One region of the Paenibacillus litoralis genome, then DNA from elsewhere that is predicted to be linked to it. Evidence: riboswitches for the same ligand, from Rfam matches in the RefSeq annotation. Region 1 holds a riboswitch; the other holds the start of a gene.
The links. A riboswitch is a leader RNA that binds a small molecule or an ion and turns the genes downstream of it on or off. The one in region 1 is predicted to bind cyclic di-AMP.

Region 1 (7,416 bases):
TCGTCGATTCCGGCTCAGCCAAGTATGCCATGGCCGGCACGTGCAGCCATAACTGTACCGTGGAAAAGCAGTTTCGGTACCCGACCGAATACGGCTCGCAGAAGCCTCCGACCGCTCAGTATACGGTGACGGGGGCGGGAGCTGCTATCGTCGCCCCAAAAGGAGACGGACCGGTTGTCACGCGGGCCACGATCGGGAGGGTAATCGACATGGGGATTAAGGACCCGTTCAACATGGGGGCTGCCATGGCGCCTGCCGCTGTCGATACGATTCAAGCCCATTTCCGCGATTTCGGCACGAAACCGAGCGAATACGATCTGATCGTAACCGGCGATTTGGCCACGGTCGGTTACAACATAGCGAACGAGCTGTTCGACAAGCACGGCTTTCCGATTCATCAAACGACCTACAAGGATTGCGGCTTGATGGTATATGACGTGAACTCGCAGGGCGTCCAGTCGGGAGGCAGCGGCTGCGGATGCTCCGCCGTCGTCACCTACGGGCATCTGCTGAAGAAGCTGGCTTCGGGCGAGCTGAATAAAATATTGGTCGTTGCGACCGGCGCTCTGCTCTCCCCGCTCTCATTCCAGCAGGGAGAAAGCATCCCATGCATCGCGCACGCGGTTGCCATCGAGAATAAGGAGGCGACGGCATGATCATGCAATTTTTTTGGGCGTTCGTGATCGGCGGCGCGATATGCGTATTCGGACAGCTGCTCATGGATATCGGCAAACTGACGCCGGCCCATACGATGAGCACGCTTGTCGTGATCGGGGCTATCGTCGACGGCATCCAGATCGGCGGGAAAAGCTTATACGACCGGTTTATTGAATTCGCCGGAGCGGGCGCGACGGTGCCGATTACGAGCTTCGGCAACTCGCTCGTTCACGGCGCCTTGATGGAGCTGCGGCTCCACGGCTGGATCGGGGTCGTATCCGGCATGTTCGAAGTAACGAGCGCCGGCATTTCCTCGGCGATCATCTTTTCGTTCCTGGCGGCGCTGTTCTTTAGGCCGAAGGGCTGAGGCATACCTGTAAACAATGCTAGAATGAAACGACAAAACGGCATCTTCCGTCACTTGGGACGGAGGATGCCGTTTGACTTTTTAAGCGGCTAAAGCACGTGCTTGGCGCCGACATAGTACTTCTGGCTCCAGCTGCTGTAGAGGCTGGTAACCGTTACGCCGCGCGTTTTGCCGGACGAGGCGTTAATATACTGGCCGTTCCCCATATACAAACCTACATGAAAAACCCTGCCGCGGTCGGCAAAGAAGACGAGGTCGCCCGGCTGAGGATCGGATACGCCGTATCCCGCCGAAGCGTACATATCCGCCGATGTGCGGGGCAAGTCGACGTTGAATTTGTCAAATACGTATTGTACGAAGCCCGAGCAATCGAAGCCGTTCGGCGTCGAGCCGCCCGTGACGTAAGGCGTACCCATGTACTGTTCCGCGACGTCGATCAGATCTGCCGCAGGATCCGGCTTTGGTTTATACCAGGCAGGCGAGTGGAACTTGCCGTCCGCTCCCAAAATGGCGATCCAATTGTCGTTGTCCCATTGCATGATGCTGCCGAACGTATCGGCGATCCACCGTACGGGAACGTATATCGCCCCGTTCACGAATTGCGGTACGTGTTCGAACGTGCGAGGCTTCCCGTCGATCGTCGCGTTCGCATCATTGGTCGTGATAACGGCCGTATGTGCGCCGCCGCCGATCGTAACCTGGATGTCCGCGTTCTTTTGACTCCACTCCAGCTTGTAGCCCATTGCTTCCATGACGGTGCGGAGCGGCACTTGCAGCACGCCGGATTCGTCGATAAAAGGCTGAGACTCGGGAAACGAAACCAAAGCGTCGTTAACCTGTACCTTGGCGCTAGTGTCGACTGCGGCGGCTTGCGCTTGGCCGCCGGCAAATAGGACCGCTGTAAGGATACCGCATGTAAGCGCTACCGTTTTCCAGCCTCCATGTTGACGTACGATCGGCGCTGCGTTTCTGATTTTCTTTTTCCAAAAATTCAAAGCCTTTCCTCCTAGTTGTCTCCGAGGTTAGTTGTCGGGTTCGGGAAGAGGTATTCCCTAGAAGGCGGGTCGGCCGCCACCATTCACCCCTATGAGCATGCCCGAAACAGCCGGCTTCCGCGGTTTGCCGAAAAGCAGCCTTCGTTGATGCGTCCTTGTGGATCGTCCCCCGTACCGACGCTTTTGCTGCGCCGGATTCGACCTTTTTTTGTGTTGAACTTCCTCCGTAAAGGATTTCACGCTTGTAAAGCGTAAGCTTCTTCCTTATGTAAGGATCATGATCAATTGAAAGACTATCACAAATGACTTCAACCGCGCAATATGTTGGAGCCGCACAATTAATGGAAACGGATCGGTGGGATTTCCAAACGCCGAAATTTCAGCGCTGCAATATTCAGAAATGTACGAATTTACAAAATTTTTTATCGAGATTGCACGTATACTTCCAATTTGAAATTTTGTAGAATGAAGAAGAGTCTAGAAAAAGCGAGTGCATTTACTTGTTTTTGGGAATTTTTATTGATCCTTTATAGATTTCCCAGCTGTTTAGAAAACATTTTTTGGTGCTTTCCGTAACCGTTTTCGGACGGGAAGTTTACCGATAGCCCGGTTGGAGGAGGAGCAGAAGATGGACGCCATTTGGAAAGAGCAGACTCAGGTTATTAAACAGCTGAATGCGAACTTGGAAGCTTGTATTTTAGGGAAAAGCAAAGAAATCGAATTGCTGCTCACGGCTTTTCTCGCCGGAGGCCATGTTCTGCTGGAGGATGTTCCCGGCACCGGCAAGACGGTGCTGATTAAAGCGCTTGCGAAATCGATCGACGGCCAATTCCGCCGTATTCAGTGCAACCCGGATTTGCTCCCTACGGATATTACCGGCGTTTCCATTTATCATCCCAAAAATGAAACGTTTATGTTCCGGCCGGGTCCGATCATAACGAATATATTGCTTATCGATGAAATCAATAGAGCGACGACCAAGACGCAATCGGCTCTGCTTGAAGCGATGGAAGAGGGACATGTCACGGTAGACGGCGAATGTTACGTGCTGCCGGCGCCGTTCCTTCTGCTCGCCACGCAGAACCCGATCGACTTCGAAGGCACTTACGTGCTTCCGGAAGCTCAGCTGGACCGGTTTATGATGAAATTCAGCCTCGGCTACCCGGACGAACAAACGGAAAACCGGATGATCATCGAGCAGAGCAAAAGCCACCCGCTCGATTCGCTCACGCCGGTCATGACCGCGCACGAGGTGACGCTTCTGCAGGCAAAAGCGCGCGAGATTCATATGGATGAAGCGGTAGGGCAGTATGCCGTAGCGCTGGCCCGGACGACAAGGGAGCACCCGTCCGTTTTTCTCGGGGCGAGCCCGCGAGCTACGCTTGCGCTTGTGCAGGCTGCGAAGGCGTATGCCATGCTTCAAGAAAGAGAGTATGTCATTCCCGACGATTTGAAAGCTCTTGTGCCTTATGTCTTCGGCCATCGCCTGATATTGAACGCGGAAGCGCGAATGGAAGGAGCGACCGCTGATTCGGTGCTGCAGTCGGTGTTTCAACAGGTGAGAACGCCTGTTCGATTGGAGAAGTGATCCGATGAGCGAATTCACCGGTTGGATGGATCGTAAAGCGAGCGGGCTGTCGCAGCGTTTCTGGGTGCTGGTCGGCTGCTTTGGCGGCAGCTTGCTGTTTCTGCTGTTTCAGGGCGGGAAGCTGGCTTCCATGCTGTTTGCCGTAGTGTGCGTCATCAGTGTGTATTTGGTTCTCGGCCGATGGAGCGGCGTCGCAAAAGCGCAAGGCACGCGGGCGCTCTCAGCCGGCGGCGGCGAGCAGGAGATCGAAGCGGGCAAGTCGCTTACGGTCAAGCTTAACGTACATGTGCCCGGCTTTTGGCCCGTGCCGTACGTGATGATCAAAGACAAGCTGAAGCGCAAAGGCGGGCGCGAGCAGTCGTTCGATACGTCGCTCGTGCTGGATTGGCACCGCAGAGGATGGGTGGAATACGTGACGCCGCCGCTGCGCCGAGGTTTTTACCATTTTGAAGCGACGGAATGCTCGACGGAGGATATTTTCGGCATCTTCGAGCATAAGGGGGAGATGAGTCTCCCGACCAGCTTCAGCGTGCTGCCGCAGCGCGTGCCGATCAAGGAATGGAAGCAGCTGCACCTCATGCTGAGGGGCATGCACCATCATTCGCAAACGACGCGGGCCGTTAGGGAAACCACGCAAATAAACGGCGTGCGCGAATATATTTACGGAGATAAGCTATCGCGCATCCACTGGAACGCGACGGCCAAAACCGGCACATGGAAATCAAAGGAATTCGAGCGCGAATCACTGCCCAAAACGATGATCGTGCTCGACCGCAGGACGAAGCATTACGCCTCAGCCGAGCAGTTCGAACGCGCGGTTTCGGTGGCGGCTTCGCTGTTCGAATACGGTATGAAGCGGGACCTGGCGCTGGGTCTGCTGTCCGTCGGTACGGACTCGACCTACATAGAGCCGCGGAACGGGACCGGCCATCTCAAAAGCATATTGAATCATTTGACCGATGTCGAAGCGGACAGCAGTTACGGCCTTCAGCGCGTGCTGGCCGACCGGTCGCGGCATTTCGTCCCGGGGACGTTCATGGTAATCGTATCTCCGTCCAAGGGCGAGGAGATCGTGCAGACGTTCGGCTGGCTGGATCAGCGGCAGCTGAATGCTTGCCATATGTGGATTTGCGGCGATATGGCGGAGGGCCGCGATAATTGGACGAAGCAGTTGAACGCCGTCGGCTATCTCGGCTATGCGATTCCGTCTTTGCAAGACCTTTCGAATGCGCTGGGGGGGCGGAGCTGATGCGGAAGCAATCCTGGCTATGGAAAATCGTGGCGGGAGACTGGCAGGAGAGGCTGACGAAGCTTTTTGCCGGCTTCCTGCTTCTGCAGTACGTTTCATGGATCGTCGAAGAGGACGGCGTATGGCTGCCCGAAACGGCTAGGCTGGTGACGGCGACGCTCGTTCTTGTTTTTGCCGTCGAGCTGTTCTATGGGATCAACCGCTGGATCCGGTTCATCGCGCAGCTTGCCGTCGTCGTGGTCGCGACCGGCTTTACTGCCGGGTACGAGCCTGTCGCAGGCAGCATCCGGTCCTTCAAGAAGTTCGGCCAATTGTTTGCGGATAATGCGGGTCAGCTGCATCCGTTCATCTGGTTCAGCTTGGGCGCCTGGCTTGTTTACTTGTTTACGATGTGGTATGTGCGCAAGAAGAGCCGCATCTATATCGTCATGCTGTTCAGCGTACTGGCTTTGGGCATACGGGATTCGTTCAGTCTGATCATCTTATGGGATGAGCTGGCGCTGATCATTTGCAGCGGACTCTGTTTGCTGGTTGTTCGCCATCTGGTTCAGCTCAAAAGCAAAAGTCCGACCGGCTGGTCTCATATTGCCGACTACCCTGCCACCTTTGCGGTTACCATTTTTCTTTTGCTCGTCCTAACGATGGGATTCGGGGCGATTGCACCGGAGACGGGCAATCTTTTGACCGACCCGTATACGATGTACAAAAACTGGAAGGGCGAAGCCATTCCCGTATCCGGCAAAGGTAAGGTTACGGCATCCTCGATCGGTTCCACCGGAAACGCGACTTCGGGATACAGCCGTAACGACGAGAGCTTGGGAGGCGGGTTCGAATTCGACTATTCGGTCGTCATGACGATCGACTCCTCGAATCGCAGCTATTGGCGCGGCGAAACCCGGTCGTTCTATAACGGGACCGGCTGGGAGGCGGCCGAGTCCGAGAAGCAGCCCGGCCAGACCGGCATTACGGCAGGAAGCGCGCTGGCGACCGACCCGCTGATGCAGAACGTCAAGACGAAAATGGTCGAGGTTCGCCAAACGGTAACGATCGAGAAGGAAGAACAATTTCCGGTTCTGTTCGGGGCGTTTGCCATTTCGAAGGTGGAAAGCATCAATAATGCGGCGACGGGAATCGAGCGGCTGCAATGGTCGGCCGGGCAGGCTTCGCTGAAGTGGCCGGAAGCGACGAGGACGAACCGGATCCAGTATCCGAAGACGTACACGCTCGTTTCCCAAGTTCCGTTCATCGACGAAACGGGTTTACGGACGGCTCCGCTCGAGCAGCCTGACCGTCAGGCGTTGGCCGACTACTTGCAGCTTCCGACTACGCTGCCTCCCCGCGTGCGTCAATTGGCGCTGGACATTACGCAGAGCGCAGCCAACCCGTACGACAAAGCCAAAAAAATCGAACAGTATTTGCAGACGAATTACAAATACAACAACAAACCTCCGACGACCGGCAGAAGCAGGGATTTCGTGGACCGCTTCCTGTTCGAGCTCAAGGAAGGGTACTGCGACTATTATTCGACTGCGATGGCTGTGCTGGCGCGATCTGTCGGCCTTCCGACCCGTTGGGTCAAAGGCTATGCGCCCGGCGAGACGAATCAGGAGGAGCTCCTTTCCCGGGGAACCTTGCCGGAAGGCCTCATCGACGTCAACGGACCCGCCGTGTTCACGGTCCGCAACTCGCATGCGCATTCCTGGGTGGAAGTGTATTTTACGGGCTGGGGATGGATTCCGTTCGAACCGACAAGCGGATTTGCGCTGCCCAACCTCAAACCGGCCGACGAGCCAGTCGTCGAGCCGATCACGGAGCCGTCGGAAACGACTGCGGCTCCTGTGGAAGCGGAGCCCCGGAACTGGGGCAAGCCGATAGCCGTAATTACCGGATCCGTGCTTCTTGCCGCCGCGCTGGCCGTGCTTGTCTGGCGTTATCGCAGACCGCTTGCGAAGCAGCTTAGACGGATCAGCTGGCTGGAGAAGCTTAGCCGCAAACGCGAACCGGCAACCTTAAACCAGCAGGTGATCGTCGCATACGGGAAGCTGCTGCGCCGTTCCAGGCGCAAAGGCTACGCCGCTTACGAGCATGAGACCGCCCGTGAAACGATGGGCCGCTGGATTCGCAAGGACGCCTGGCTGGCGAAGGATCTCGAAACGCTGCTGGCCATTTTCGAGAAAGCCAAGTACAGCAATAACCCGATAACGCCGGAGGAATGGTTAAAGGCGTCGTCCATCACGCATAAGCTGCGTAAAGAAATGTAGGCGGCTCAGCTTCTCGAGCCGACATGAAAAGCCGTCGTCCCTGTTTATACAACGGGGATGACGGCTTTTCGGTGCTTTCCTAACCAAGAACCTAACCAAGAACCTAACCAAGAACCTAACCAAGAACCTAACCAAGAACCTAACCAAGAACCTAACCAAGAACCTAACCAAGAACCTAACCAAGAACCTAACCAAGAACCTAACCAAGAACCTAACCAAGAACCTAACCAAGAACCTAACCAAGAACCTAACCAAGAACCTAACCAAGAACCTAACCAAGAACCTAACCAAGAACCGCA
Region 2 (7,416 bases), 4.1 Mb from region 1:
CGCTTGTCGTATTCACGATCGTCATTCCTCCGCAAACGATCATGATTCCTACTTACCTGCATTTTCGATTTTTCGACGTATTCGGCTTGGTTCATTTATTCACCGGCAAACCCGGCGTGAACCTGCTGGAAACCTTCTGGCCGTTTTTTATATCGTCGGCGACGGCGATGGGGATGAAGAACGGGTTGTACATCTTTATATTCCGGCAATTTTTCCGCGGACTGCCGAAGGAGCTTGAGGATGCTGCGTACGTGGACGGAGCGGGCGTACTGAAAACATTTTACCGGGTCATGCTGCCGAATGCGATCCCTGCGATGGCGACTGTCATTCTGTTCTCCTTCGTCTGGCAGTGGAACGACGATTATTTCACCAATTTGTATATGGCCAATTCCGTGACATTGTCAAAAATGCTATATATGCTCACATGGAATCTCCTCAATATCCGGTATGAATACGCTTATGTGTCATTGCTCATTAACACGGCCACACTACTCGCCATTGCACCTATTTTCCTGCTGTATATGTTCGCGCAAAGATATTTCGTCGAAAGCATCGAGCGAACGGGTCTTGTAGGATAAAAAGGGAAAAGGGTGATCCGCATGATTGCGTTTGTCATCGATAACCATCGGTTGTACTTGGGCGGCAAGCGATTCTTCTATTCCGAGCTGGAGCTAAGAAGCAAATTCCCGTGCAAGCTGTACAAGATCGACGAGACGTTCGAGGCGGTTCAGGAAGATCATTCCCACGACTATATCCAGATTTGGTATGTCAACAAAGGCGAATTCATTCATTGCATCAATAATCAGAAGTACAAGATGGTAAAGGGAAATTTGTTCGTCATTCCTCCCTTTGCGATCCATCGCGTCGAATGCTTGCCCGGCAAGGAGCTGGAAATTATCGGCTGCGAGTTTACCCCGAATTTTATCAATGACCGGTACCGGCAATCGCCCGTTAAGAACGATTTTTTCGATTACGCTTACTTGGAGCAGTTTCTGACGGCGGAGGATAAAGTGAAACCGAAAATCACGCTTACGGGCAGCATCGACCATCAGGTAAGCCAATTGCTATACGGCATGTTGGAGGAATACACGGCCCGGGATTCTTACTACGAGCTGATGATCAAAGGCAGCCTGCTCAAGCTGCTGTCCGTCATTATCCGGGCCTACCGCGAAGACGCCGTCAAGGAAATGGGCGATAAAGCGGACAAATACCGGCCGCTCATCAAGGCTGCGATCGATTACATGCATCAGCACTACGATCAAGAAATCCGGCTGGACCAGATGTGCAAAATAACGATGCTGTCGAAGACGTATTTTTGCGATTTGTTCAAGCATCTCACCGGCAAAACGTTCAACGACTACTTGATCAACCTGCGCATCAAAAAGTCGACGGAGCTGCTCGTTCAGGCAAACCTGACGATAACGGACGTTTGCTTTCAAGTCGGCTTCAACGATTTGACGTATTTCTCCCGCATTTTCAAAAAGCATACGGGCATTTCCCCGTCCTACTACAAGAAATACGCGGCGTCGAGCAGGTAGAAGCGCGGGACGGCTGTCGGTAGGCAAATTTGGACACATCGACAGCAAATGGAGATAATAGGTCAACAATTTTGTCCGATAGTTCAATCATTGCGTTGCCTCCGGCTTTATAATCTAAGGAAAAAGCCCTAAGAGCGAGCGTTCAAAAAGTCGGCTTATCGGCACCGAGAAGGCAAGCAGAAGGAGAGTACAGGGTAGGCGACTTCTGAGAACAACCTCTAAGAAGGAGTAGACGGCGTTGTCGAATATCGGCGAATACATGCAAGGATATATGCCGCAAGGCAGCAAACGGGCAGCCGGAGCCAAACACATTCTGCTCGTCTATTGCGGTTATTACGAGAAGAAGGGAAGCGGCAAGCTTCCTTGCGGCCAGTGGACGAAAGACACGTTCCGGCCATACGTGGCACATTTGGATAAATCGGGCGAGCCCGACGACTTCTTCTTCGATACGTTCCTGTTCCTCGCGCTGCGAACGCCGGCCAGTGGCAGCCTCCACCGGTTCTACGAGTGGGTGATCGACTCGGTCCCCGGCGCGGCGGACGACTGGGGATGGATCATTCGCCGCGTGTTCGAGGAGAACCGGCAGCTGTTCGCCTTGAACGAGGCGGTCGCGGAAGCGAAGGAGAAACTCGGGCGCCCGGACCATAAAACCAAGGTCCTGATGATGCTCCCGTTCCCGGACAGCCAGAGCGTCCGTTTCGGTATCGGTTCGCGGGCGGTTCCTTATAGCCTGAAATCGACGGAAAGCCGGAATGCCGCCGTCCGCTGGTATATCGATGCGTTCCTGGAAGCCTTCCGCAAAGCGGACTTGCAGCATCTTGAGCTGCTCGGCTTTTACTGGATGCAGGAAGATGTCGATCCCGGCATTACCGGCGAGCTGGACAATATACGATTTACGCTTGATTATTTGCACGGGCAAGGACTCGTTCTCGGCTGGACGCCTTGGTGGGGAGCGGAGTTTAAAGCGGACGCCGAGCGGTTCGGCTTCGACTTCTCCATTTTGCAGCCGAACCATTACACGCAGGAGGAAACCACGTACGAACGGATTCGCGAAGCCGCTCAGCTCGCTGCACAGACGGGCCAAGGCATCGAGGTCGAGCTCGATTCGGCCGTTCTTTCCAGCCAAAAGCACCGGGAAACGTTCTACCATTACTTGAAAGGCGGCGTTGCGTTCGGCTACATGCGGGAGGCGGTAATGGCCTACTATCAGGACGTTCATGCGCTGTATGAGCTGTACCACGAGGGCGGCGAACGCGGCCGGAAGGTGTACGACGATATTTATGCGTTCACGAAGGGGACGTATATCGGCTGAGAGAAAGGCAAGTTGACGCGGCTGCAGAAAGCGTCCGGTTACGGAAGCAGGCGGCGTCAAGCCGCTGAACGCGAACTCAATTCGACTGCAAGAGCTTCAACAGTCGTGGTACGCGAATGGGAGCAGGGGTGTCCAGTCTGGGAATGAGATGGAGGCTGTCTCGAAAGCCATGAAAATGGCGGAGGGATTGCCTCTTCGCATTAGTAAGCCAACCGGAGATTTTTTGGTTGGCCTTCTTTACGATTCGTGTATCCTGTTTGCTGCCAAAAAATATGCTCTTCTCGGATGAAGCAACTGGAAAAACTCCATTTATTATGGCCAGTTTGATCTGCAGCTTGGAGTTAAATGGATTTTCTCCATCTTATTCCGCATGTTACTTACACAAATGGGAGAATTCTCAGAATGAACGGTAAGTTTTCCAGTTAGATGACGTTACGAAGCCCGTAGGAACAATAATTAACAGCATGTTTTCCAGTTAAAAGATCATGCGAATACGCACGAATAGTGTGTGTTTAAAAAGGCCACTTTTCAGAACCGAGAAGGTTGGATGAATCCGAGGAACGAGGACACGGAGCGTAGGCAAAACCTACGTGAGTACCGCAGTTACCGGATGAATTCAAGATTCGATGTCGAATAACCCACCTGTTCTGCTTCGTTATCAAAAGGGGGCTTTTTAAACAACCTCGAATAGTGTGTGTTTCAGAACCGAGAAGGTTGGACGTATCCGAATAAATCCCCCACAGCTACGAACGTTGGTAAGCCGCGAATGTGCAGCTGCGGTACGCATGCAAAGAGCCTCCGAATCCACAGCTGGTGGAGTCGGAGGCTCTTAGTCTTTGAGAGCGGCGACGGTCAGTCGCAAATGAATTTGCTTTCGACATCCGATTCAAAATGAATGAGATCCAGTTTCTCGCCCGTGTCCAGATAGATGTCGGATTGAATGGACGTCACTTCAAAGCCCGTGATGTCGGTCAGCTTCTGCTTCAGCAGCCCGTGCAGCCGGTCGCGATCCGTTTCGAGCGCATGAGGGTGGCCGTCTTCGCCGTATACGGGGAGCGCCATAGGGGATTGCCCGGTTTCGTCGCCGTCGATGCGCATGATCACGATATGATTGCGCACGATGCGGACGTCCATGTCGCTTACCTGCAGGCCGGATACTTCCAAGTGGCATTGCAGATAGGCAGCCTCGATTTGATTGCGCAGTTCGTTCATCATAATGCTTCTCTCCTTTTTGATGAAAGTTGGTCTAAAATGAATGCAAAAAAGAAGCCTAAAGAGCAGAGAAACTCTGCTCCGGCTTCTACGATTAGCGAAATAAGCGGTAGAGGCGCGAGTAGCGGTTCTCTCTCAAAGCGCTTACGAGGTTAGCTGTCGGATTCGGGCTTGAGAGTGCCCTACCCGAGCATACGAGGTATGCTCAAGATTCACCCCATGAAACCGGATTTGCGAACCGGCTTCGAATGGTTCCCCCGCTTCCCTTTCGGGAACTCAGCGATAGTTAAATCATGAAACTATTTAATCCTATAATACCGTGATTAGTCGGCAAAGTAAAATGAAAAAATTATACTTTCGTTTCCGTGCGCCGGGTCTAACATCCACGTCGAACGCTTCGCCATATATTTTGCGGGGACCACACCGGGGGTTCGCCTGCAGCTGCTGCGGAACGTCAGTGCCTTATTTCGGTTAGTTAGCGAGTAGATAGGCATTTCGCGGAACGAGGTGCCTTATTCACGGTAATATCGGCGATGTAGAGCGAATTACGGCCGAATAACGAACTGTCGTTCCGCGGCGTATCGCATTCAAGGGACTTGCTGCAAAATAGCGCATCTACGATCCGCTTAAACAGGAAACCGAGAGGATGTAATCACCGCGCTGGAGTCTTGAGGCCGGAACGAACGTAACCGATTAAACTGCATATCCGTTTCTCCTTGAATGTTCTTGCAAAACGGACTACCATTGATCTTATCGGGATATTTTGTGCGAAGAAAGCGGGAGGATCGGTCATGACGATGAACGGAAAAATAGTGATGGTTACCGGAGCGAACTCGGGGATCGGCAAAGCGACTGCGCTGGGCCTTGCCAAGCAAGGGGCCGCGGTTGTTATGGTAAGCCGCGACCGCGGCCGCGGCGAAGCGGCCCGCAAAGAAGTCGCCGAGCTTAGCGGGAACGGCGATATCGAGCTCCTGACGGCCGACTTTTCGTCCTTGGAGGACGTGCGGGAGCTGGCTCGGAAATTCCGGGAACGCTTCGGCAAGCTGCATGTACTGGTCAACAATGCGGGCGGCATGTTCTCGAAGCGCGAAAGCAGCAAGGACGGCTTTGAGATGACGTTCGCCGTCAATTACTTGGCGCCGTTCCTGCTCACCCACTCGCTGCTGGACACGCTCAAAGCGAGCGCGCCGTCCCGTATCGTGAACGTGGCCTCGCAGGTGCAGGCCAAAACGATCAACGCCGATACGGCGCTGAATCCGCCCGCCTATAAGGCGTTCGCCGCCTACGGCGAGGCCAAGCTTGCCGTCATCATGATGACGTATACGCTTGCCAAGAGGCTGCAAGGCTCTGCGGTAACGATTAACGCGCTCCACCCGGGAGCGGTTTACACGCCGCAATCGGCCAAGTTCGCGCCGGCCCCGCTGCGTCCTCTCATGCGTTTGTTTATGAAGACGCCGGAACAGGGGGCGCAGACGTCTTTGTTTCTCGCTTCGTCGCCGGAAATGGAAGGCCGGACCGGGAAGTATTACAAAGATTTGCAGATCAAGCAGACGGGAGCCGCTTCCTACGATATCGCCCTGCAGGAGCGGCTGTACGCCAAAAGCCTCGAATGGACCGGCGCAGAGCGGCCGTAACTCTTTATTGCCTGAAGAGGCTTCGCTCCCGAATGGCGGCAGGCGAGCTGATCCACGAATTCACACGTCGCGACGGGTACAGAAAAGGGCTATCCAAGATGCTCCGGGAAGGAGACTTGGATAGCCCTTTTCTTGCTTACGCTTATTCCCAAGGGAAGTTCATGATCAAGTGGTCGGAAAACTTCTTGCTTTCCTCCCGCCGGTATTTCCGCATTTCCGCCCGCTGCTTCGCGGATTCGTGGAGCATGATTTCTTCGTTCGTCTCTGGAACGACCTGGGGAATGGGCGCCGGCTTTTTATTCTCATCGAGCGCGACGAAGGTCAGGAATGAAGTGGCGGCAATGTCGCGCTTCCCGCTTCTTAAATCCTCCGTAATGACCTTGACGAACACCTCCATCGAGCTTTTGCCCGTCCAAGTGACGAACGATTCCAAGCATACCGAATCCGTCGGACGGATCGGGGACAAGAAGTCGACGGAGTCCGTCGAAGCGGTAACGACCGAGCAGCGGCTATGCTTGCAAGCGGAGATGGATGCGATATCGTCGATATACGACATCAGTTTTCCGCCGAACAGCGTGTTGTGATTGTTGACGTCCGTCGGAAAGATGCGCGACGTTTTGTAGGTTCTCGATTCTTTGACGTATCTGGTTTCCATGTTTGTGCGACCCCTTTTGTCTTGAAATATACGTTTATGTGGTGGATGCTTTGTAAACGGCGTGAGCTGCAAAGGAAACCGGTTTTATTCTTGGGCGTGCTCTCCGGGCTCTTGGCGTTCGATCCGGTTCCGGTATCTGCGTTTGATGGACAGCGCGATCAGCGCAATCGTAATAAACCCGCCCGCGAATCCGCCGAAATGGGCGTACAGATCGATGTTCGGCACGATAACCGAATACAGGAAGCCGATCACGATAATCGTAACGATCGTCTGCTTCGTCTGCTTGTCGATGATGTCTCTGCGGAAAATCGCCAAGTACAAGTAAGCGGCGTAGATGCCGTAGATCGCGCCTGACGCGCCCGCCGAGACGAAATAATCCGGGTGCAGCCACATGCTGGCAATATTGCCAGCAATCCCGCTGATCAGATAAAAAAGGACGTACCGCCATCTGCCCAGCATGATCTCAAGCGGAGGCGCAAACACGTAAAGCGTAAAGCTGTTGAACAGCAGGTGCGAAAAGCCAATATGCAGGAATATGGCCGACACGTACCGCCAAGGCTCCGTCGTCACACCCGGCAGCTCGAACAGAGCGCCGAACCGGAGAAGCGTTTCCGTGTCGCGGGAGGAGCCGTACCACTCCATGAGCCCCATGAGAATTAGATGAATGACGATTAAAGCGGTCGTAACCGGATACAGCCGGATATATTGCTTTAAGCTTTCCGTTCTGGCGAACATCGCCGATCCCTCCTTTCTATGCTGCGATGGTCTTGATGGAACAGTCGATCGTACGGGAAAGTTCTTTGTAAAACCCTTCTTCCCAACAGTATACCAAGAAGCAGGCGAATAATCACACTGTCTTCACGGGGACGACAGGTAAACATACAAGAAGGAAGTAAACAAATTGATATTGCTGCCGGGAACGCTTGGACTCTATGATAGAGTGGCACCTTTTTTTCCGTATTTCTGAGGAGGGGTTACGTGAAGCAGCCGCGTTTCAAGCTCGAGCTTTTCGTTTATCAAAAAATCATAATTTTATTTGCCGCGCTGATCCTTTCGGTATATTTG

Region 2: linked by a shared signal. The riboswitch ahead of ACKGJP_RS04730 (hypothetical protein) and the one ahead of ACKGJP_RS24525 (NlpC/P60 family protein) in region 1 are both predicted to bind cyclic di-AMP.

Annotation. Positions count from the first base shown of each region.
Region 1 is NZ_CP176395.1:5,764,429-5,771,844, reverse strand. It holds gene spoVAD (stage V sporulation protein AD) at 1-656, shown strand, start outside; gene spoVAE (stage V sporulation protein AE) at 659-1,024, shown strand; gene ACKGJP_RS24525 (NlpC/P60 family protein) at 1,114-2,019, opposite strand; cyclic di-AMP (ydaO/yuaA leader) riboswitch at 2,021-2,232, opposite strand; gene ACKGJP_RS24520 (AAA family ATPase) at 2,648-3,607, shown strand; gene ACKGJP_RS24515 (DUF58 domain-containing protein) at 3,612-4,856, shown strand; gene ACKGJP_RS24510 (DUF4129 domain-containing transglutaminase family protein) at 4,856-7,117, shown strand.
Region 2 is NZ_CP176395.1:1,117,151-1,124,566, forward strand. It holds gene ACKGJP_RS04715 (carbohydrate ABC transporter permease) at 1-578, shown strand, start outside; gene ACKGJP_RS04720 (AraC family transcriptional regulator) at 600-1,538, shown strand; gene ACKGJP_RS04725 (DUF4855 domain-containing protein) at 1,777-2,850, shown strand; gene ACKGJP_RS04730 (hypothetical protein) at 3,703-4,065, opposite strand; cyclic di-AMP (ydaO/yuaA leader) riboswitch at 4,188-4,354, opposite strand; gene ACKGJP_RS04735 (SDR family oxidoreductase) at 4,854-5,696, shown strand; gene ACKGJP_RS04740 (acyl-CoA thioesterase) at 5,839-6,351, opposite strand; gene ACKGJP_RS04745 (rhomboid family intramembrane serine protease) at 6,436-7,086, opposite strand; gene ACKGJP_RS04750 (sensor histidine kinase) at 7,330-7,416, shown strand, end outside.